DNA from 3 places in the Inediibacterium massiliense genome. Region 1 is predicted to be linked to each of the others. Evidence: riboswitches for the same ligand, from Rfam matches in the RefSeq annotation. Region 1 holds a riboswitch; each other region holds the start of a gene.
What was found. Region 1 has a riboswitch for cobalamin ahead of BN2409_RS05285 (NEAT domain-containing protein). Riboswitches for the same ligand answer to the same signal wherever they lie in the genome.
Positions count from the first base shown of each region.

Region 2: linked by a shared signal. The riboswitch ahead of BN2409_RS11095 (nucleotide-binding protein) and the one ahead of BN2409_RS05285 (NEAT domain-containing protein) in region 1 are both predicted to bind cobalamin.
Region 3: linked by a shared signal. The riboswitch ahead of BN2409_RS04510 (energy-coupling factor ABC transporter permease) and the one ahead of BN2409_RS05285 (NEAT domain-containing protein) in region 1 are both predicted to bind cobalamin.

Region 1 is NZ_LN876586.1:307,249-309,526, forward strand. It holds gene proS (proline--tRNA ligase) at 1-206, shown strand, start outside; cobalamin riboswitch at 433-622, shown strand; gene BN2409_RS05285 (NEAT domain-containing protein) at 1,056-2,278, shown strand, end outside.
Region 2 is NZ_LN876587.1:542,184-544,461, reverse strand. It holds gene BN2409_RS11100 (nitrogenase component 1) at 1-117, opposite strand, end outside; gene BN2409_RS11095 (nucleotide-binding protein) at 114-953, opposite strand; cobalamin riboswitch at 1,185-1,372, opposite strand; gene BN2409_RS17850 (IS3 family transposase) at 1,456-1,632, opposite strand; gene BN2409_RS11085 (LAGLIDADG family homing endonuclease) at 2,100-2,278, shown strand, end outside.
Region 3 is NZ_LN876586.1:140,414-142,691, forward strand. It holds gene BN2409_RS04505 (GGDEF domain-containing protein) at 1-323, shown strand, start outside; cobalamin riboswitch at 541-724, shown strand; gene BN2409_RS04510 (energy-coupling factor ABC transporter permease) at 889-1,629, shown strand; gene BN2409_RS04515 (energy-coupling factor ABC transporter substrate-binding protein) at 1,632-1,940, shown strand; gene cbiQ (cobalt ECF transporter T component CbiQ) at 1,937-2,278, shown strand, end outside.

The sequences.
Region 1 (2,278 bases):
TTGAAGATTTTAAAGAAAAAATGGATAAAGAGCCTGGATTTGCAAAAGCTATGTGGTGCGGAGAAAAAGAATGCGAAGAAAATGTAAAAGCACAGACAAGTGCTACTATTAGATGTATTCCTTTTGAGCAAGAAAATTTAGGACACAAATGTCATTTCTGTGGAAAAGAAGCAAAACATATGGTTTATGTAGCAAAAGCATATTAACTTTAGGATAAAACACCTGTTAGAGAAATCTAACAGGTGTTTTATTTTATGGGATTGATAATTTTGTATCTAAATATTTATATTTGCTATCATGATTTTGTATATATTTGTAATATTTTAAATGATGATGTAAAAAATGTAATATATTGGTTGAAAAATAATGACATATGGTATAAACTAGTAAAGTCAGATAAGTTTATAAACTTGAATGATACTGTTATAAAAAACTAAATAATTGTTTTTAGGTTCTTTGATATAAAATTCAAAGATGAAAAGGGAATTAGGTGAAAATCCTAAACGGTCCGGCCACTGTAAGTGGGAAGTACTTCTTTTATATGTCACTGGGAAACTGCTGGGAAGACAAAGAAAAACGATGATCCATAAGTCAGGAGACCTGCCTAAAAATTGTAGCATATGACCTTCCGAGAAAAGGATAGATGCAAGATAAAATATGTCTTATATATCATTACTTATCAATATAGAAGTGTGGATATAAGTCTATATTGTATGTTTAGAATAAAAAGTCTTGATCTTTTGTGGAGGTCAAGACTTTTTTATTTTTATAAGTGTTAAAAAATGAAAAAAGTGATAAATATGATGATCAATCATCCCTTAGATGAATTTTAAAAAAGGAAAGGAGAGATTTTATGTAAAAAATGAAGGAGATATATAAATAAAATATCAAATGAAAAAGTATGTGATTAGAAATAGCATTGATAGATATTGATTTTAATAAGATTATAAACATACTTATATTTTTAAAATCATAAGTAACTGAAAGCAGAATTATAAAATAAAACTAGGGGATGAATTATGATTTAAATAAAATGTAAAAAAAGGAGAGACATTATGAATATTTTTAAAGACATTCATAGGCGAATTAGTATTTTGTTAATAATGGTTTTGATTATAGGAGGAATACCTCAAGCTTCAATAGCTATTTCCGATGAAGAGAGTGTATCTATACAAGAAGTAAGCAGTGTAGATAAAGAAGAAAAGAGTCAGGATAAGACAGACCATGAAGTATCAGATGAATCTGATGAAGATGTACAAACTATAGAAAATAATAAAGAAAAGCAAGATATAGAGGATATAGATAAAAAATCAGATGATGGAATAGAGGTAACCGCAGAAAATGATAATGATGATGTAAAAGAAGAAAATGAAATAAAATCAGATCAAGATATAGAAGAAGTTATAGACGATACCCAAGAAAAACAAGATACAATTCATATAGAAAAAGAATCAGAGGAGACGGAAACAGAATCTAAAGAAAAAAATGATAAAGAGATCAAAGAAGACAGCAAAATAGAAATAGATGCAGAAACTTTAAAAAGTGAAGATCAAAAGCAAGAACAAGAAGATCAAGAAAGTTTAGATAAAAATCAAGTAAAAATAGAAAATAAAATGGAGGAAAAACAAGAGGAAGAAAACTTAGAACCAAAACCAGAACCAGAAAAACCAATTATAGAACTAAATAAAAATGGAACATATGAAGTAGAAGTAAAAGGATTACAAGAAAAAGAAGATAAAGAATCTATAGCAGGAGCTTATCTAGGAGAGAAAGCAAAAATCCAAGTCAAAGATTCAAAGAAATATATGATTTTGTTATTAAAGAGAAGTGACTGGATGAGCAATATAAAAATAAGTGTAGGTGGACAAGAAGTAAAACATGAAGCAAAAGTGATTAATAAAAATGAAGAAGAAGAAACAGAAAGTAGCATAAAATTTGAAATACCAAATTTAGAATCAGAAATTCAATTTAGTATGAATGTAGAACCAATGGGAAATATGCCAGCAATTTTTAGAGTAGTGCCCAATAAAGATACATTAAAATTTATGAAAGAAGATATAGATGAAGAAAAACCAGAACCAAAACCAGAGAAACCAAGTATAGAATTAGATAAAAATGGAACATATGAAGTAGAAGTAAAAGGATTACAAGAAAAAGAAGATAAAGAATCTATAGCAGGAGCTTATCTAGGAGAGAAAGCAAAAATCCAAGTCAAAGATTCAAAGAAATATATGATTTTGTTATTAAAGAGAAGTGACTGGATGAGCAATATAAAAAT
Region 2 (2,278 bases), on a different contig from region 1:
ATATATATCAGGAATACTCAATGCTAAATTAATAATTTCCATACAGCTTTTTTTATAAAAAACTTTACTTAAAAAATCATTACCATGATTTGTGTTTGAAATATTATTGATACTCATTTTTTTATCTCCATATGCAACATTTCTTTTCTAAATCGCTCTAATTCATCATCATCCATAGGACTTGGTACATTAACATTTTTATTGTTTTTGATAACATGAGCTAATCTTATAAAAATTTCGTAAGATTTTGATTCAGGTAATGTTTCTATGACTGTTTTTCCCATTAATTCAGATAAAACAATTTCATTAGTGTAGGGGATATTCTCCAAAACTTTAGTGTTTGTATTCTTTGAAAAGTTTTCTATTATATGAACTTTTGAATTCTCTGTTCTTTGATTATGAATAAGTCCACCAAAAATATTCTTTTCTTTATCTGAAAACCTACATACACTTTTTAGGATATTATTAGCAGCATATATAGACATAAATTCTGAGGATGATACAATATATACTTGATCAACATATTTTTCACGCATAGGGACTGCAAATCCACCACAAACAACATCACCTAACACATCATAAATAACAATATCCCATGACTTATTCAATATTCCTAGTGTATGTAATTCTTCAGTCATCGTTGTTATCCCCATACCTGCACAACCCATTCCAGCCTTTGGTCCACCTGCTTCTATGCATGCAACATTATTAAATCCATAATGCACAATATTTTTTTCTTCTATGCTTGTCCCCTTTTTTTGAATCACTTCCATCACTGTTGGAATCTTTTGCCCTGCCAAATTCCTTGTAGAATCACCTTTTGGGTCACAACCAATATGTAAGACCTTTAATCCAATTTTTGAAAAAGCAGCAGATAGATTAGTCGCTATAGTAGACTTACCAATTCCTCCTTTTCCGTAAAAAGCAATTTTTAATGTTTTATTATTTAACATAATTTCAACCTTCTCTTTTATTATTTTGCAAAACTTAAAACGAACATCACCACTTCTTGTATTTTGCTGAATTAAATAAAATAGATCTTTACTTACATTATCTCAATGTTTCTTTAAAAACATCAAAAAAGCCACCTTATCTCATAGATAAGTGGCTTTAATCTACAATGAAATCATAATAGTAATAGTACAAGTACACTTCATTTTGCAACCCCTATCATCCGTAAAGTTATTAGCAAATTAATACAGGCAGGTCTTCTGACTTAAGCTTCAACACTATTTATACCTTCCCACCTTATTAAGGCAGTGGCTAAACATAAATAGCTCCACTATTACAGCGGCGGGACCGTGCAGGATTTTCACCTATCTTCCCAATTATCCATAAACTTCTTTTATGGACCTGTATCATAAATATTCAATTCATATTTCCTAATTATATATGATTCTAATATGTTTGTCTATAAGTCAATTGTTCTGGTTAAGCAAAATGTAACATTATGTGCTAGTTTTGATTTCCATACCTAGCCTCAAAGGGTGTCTTTCCTTGATTATGAGTATGTGGTCTCAAAAAATTATACCATTCGTAAACATAGTCATTAACAGCTTCATCAAGAAGCTCGTCAGTATCAAAACGATATTGCTTAATAAGTTCATTTTTACATGTATTGAATCTTTCCATTATGCTTTAAAGAAAGAAGAAATACATCATCATAAATATTATGGTTTCAAAATAGCTAGCAGAGCAATCTTTGAATATATTGAATCTTGGTACACTATAAATTCAATTGATTATATGACCCCTCAATCAGTATATGAAGCTGCTTTGAGAGTAGCATAAATAGTTAAACTTTCTGTGTCTATTCTATTGACATAAGTCCAAACTTAATGTCTTCTTTAAACATATTCATCAAATTATGCTCCTTCCAAAGATGTTGAACTTTTTATCTAATAGTAATAGTATATTAGTTTCGAACTATTATTTCAATTAAAACTGTTTTCCAAAAAACCGCCGTCACTTATGATACAATTCCCCTTTTCTAATACTAAAAGCTTAACTAAGTCTATTAAATATTTATAAATCTAATACATATTTTCAATCAATTAATATCAAACTAATATTAGAACATACGTTTGGAGGTTTTCTGCATGTTGGACTGTGAAAAATCTTATATCGCTGGTATTATCGATGGAGAAGGAAGTATCATGCTCATTAAATTTCACAAAAATCAATTTCCATCTCCCTGCATTACTATTGCTTCTACTACTTTAAATTTATTACAATGGATTCAAGAAAAATCTAAAGTAGGACATATTAAATCTAAAAA
Region 3 (2,278 bases), 170 kb from region 1:
AAAATGATTTGGTAGTTCGAATAGGTGGAGATGAATTTATGGTTTTAGTAGATGGCTTTTATTTAAAAGATGAAGTGATACAGATTGCAGATAGAATTTTAGGTACTTTTTCCAAAGCTTTTTGTATAAAGAATAGGGAAGTATTTGTAACTTGTAGTATAGGTATTTCCATTTTTCCAGACCATGGGATAAATATAGAAGAGATTCTAGAACGTGCGGATATAGCCATGTATGAAGCAAAAAATAATGGGAGAAACAACTATAAAATATATGATGAAAAAATGGATGAAAATATTCTGATTCAAAAAACAGTCCATTTTTAATGAGCTAAGCTTGCTAAAATATACTTTGTCAACAGTCTGAACAGTTCATTTTTAATGAACTGTTTTTTTAATGTATAGGTAGAATATATGTAATAGGTAAAAATATGAAAATGGATTATATTTCTTATTAATTTATACATTTTTTTATTGATTTTGACAAATACTAATGGTATTATGACATTATTATCAACTAATAATATTATGAGTAATAAGAAAAATTAAATTATAAAATATAGGTATGAATTAAATTTTAATTCATAAAAGGGAATTGGGTGAGACTCCTAAACTATCCCGTAGCTGTATTAGAAGAGTTTAAGTATACAATGCCACTTTTAAAAAGGGAAGGCGTACTTAAATGATGATTCTTAAGTCAGAAGACCTGCCTATATTTTGCACGATCAACTCTACGAGGAATAGAGAAGGTGTCATCATATTTAGTTTGCCAATTTTTAAAATTGTGTATGATGGATTATGTTTACCTTTTAACAAACTTGTTAAAAGGATTTTTTGATTGGAGCATAAAGGAATAAAAAGAAACAATACTATAAAATAAAGAGGTGATTGCATGTCAAAAAAATATCAAATTTCTTTAGGAATATTTTTGGCCTTATTATTCATACCTAAAACTGTATTTGCAATGCATATTATGGAAGGGTTTTTACCTCCTGTATGGGCAATTTCATGGGGAGGATTGTGTATACCATTTGTTGTAGCAGGGTTATTTTCTATTCACAAAAAAACAAAATCCAATCCGCGTATCAAAATGCTTATTGCAATGGCAGGAGCTTTTGCTTTTGTATTGTCTGCTCTTAAAATTCCATCAGTAACAGGAAGTTGCTCTCATCCAACAGGAGTAGGCTTGGGAGCTATACTCTTTGGACCAGCAGTTATGAGTGTTTTAGGATTGATTGTTTTGATTTTTCAAGCTTTATTACTTGCCCATGGGGGACTAACAACTCTTGGAGCAAATACTTTTTCAATGGGTATTGTAGGACCTATTGTATCTTATGTATTATATAAGGTTTTAAAGAAAATGAATGTGTCTCAATCAATTTCTATATTTATTGCAGCTGCTGTTGGAAATTTGATGACTTATATTACTACTTCTATTCAACTTGCATTAGCTTTTCCAGATCCAACAGGAGGATTTATATTATCCTTAGGAAAGTTTATGGGTATTTTTGCTGTGACACAAATACCACTTGCTATTAGTGAAGGAATTTTAACAGTTATTGTATTTAATCTTTTGACAAATTATAATAAAGATGAATTATTAGAGCTAGATGTAATTTCTAAGGAGGCATAAACATGAAAAAAAATAAAAGTATCATGAAAAAAAATATGATATTAGGATTTCTTGTAATAGTAATTGCTGTTACACCTCTTTTGTTTTTAAAAAATGCTTCCTTTGAAGGAGCAGATGCTCAAGCAGAAAATACCATTTCAGAGGTAGATGCTAATTATAAGCCATGGTTTTCTCCTATTTGGGAACCTCCAAGTGGAGAAATTGAAAGCTTATTGTTTTCTTTACAAGCAGCTATAGGAGCAGGATTTATAGGATATTATTTTGGATATGTCAAAGGCAAAAAAGGAAATAAGAAGAGTCAAGAACTATGATTTCAATAGATAAATTAGCTTATACATCTACCCTAAGAAGAGTAAATCCATTAGAAAAATTTATATTTGTTTTATCTACTATGATGATATGCCTTATCTGTAATCATATGATAGTTTCTATTGCTGTACTTTTTACTATGTCTTTTATGACTGTTGTAAGAGGAAAAATAAATTTTAAATTATATTTAAAATTTATGAGTATTCCATTGGCTTTCTTAATCATTGGGATTATTAGTATTGCCTTAAACATGGGATACTCTAAAGATTTTTTGTTTAGTTTTGGAGTATTAGGATTACAATTTGGATGCACAAAAGAAAGTATAGGATTGGCTGTGAAT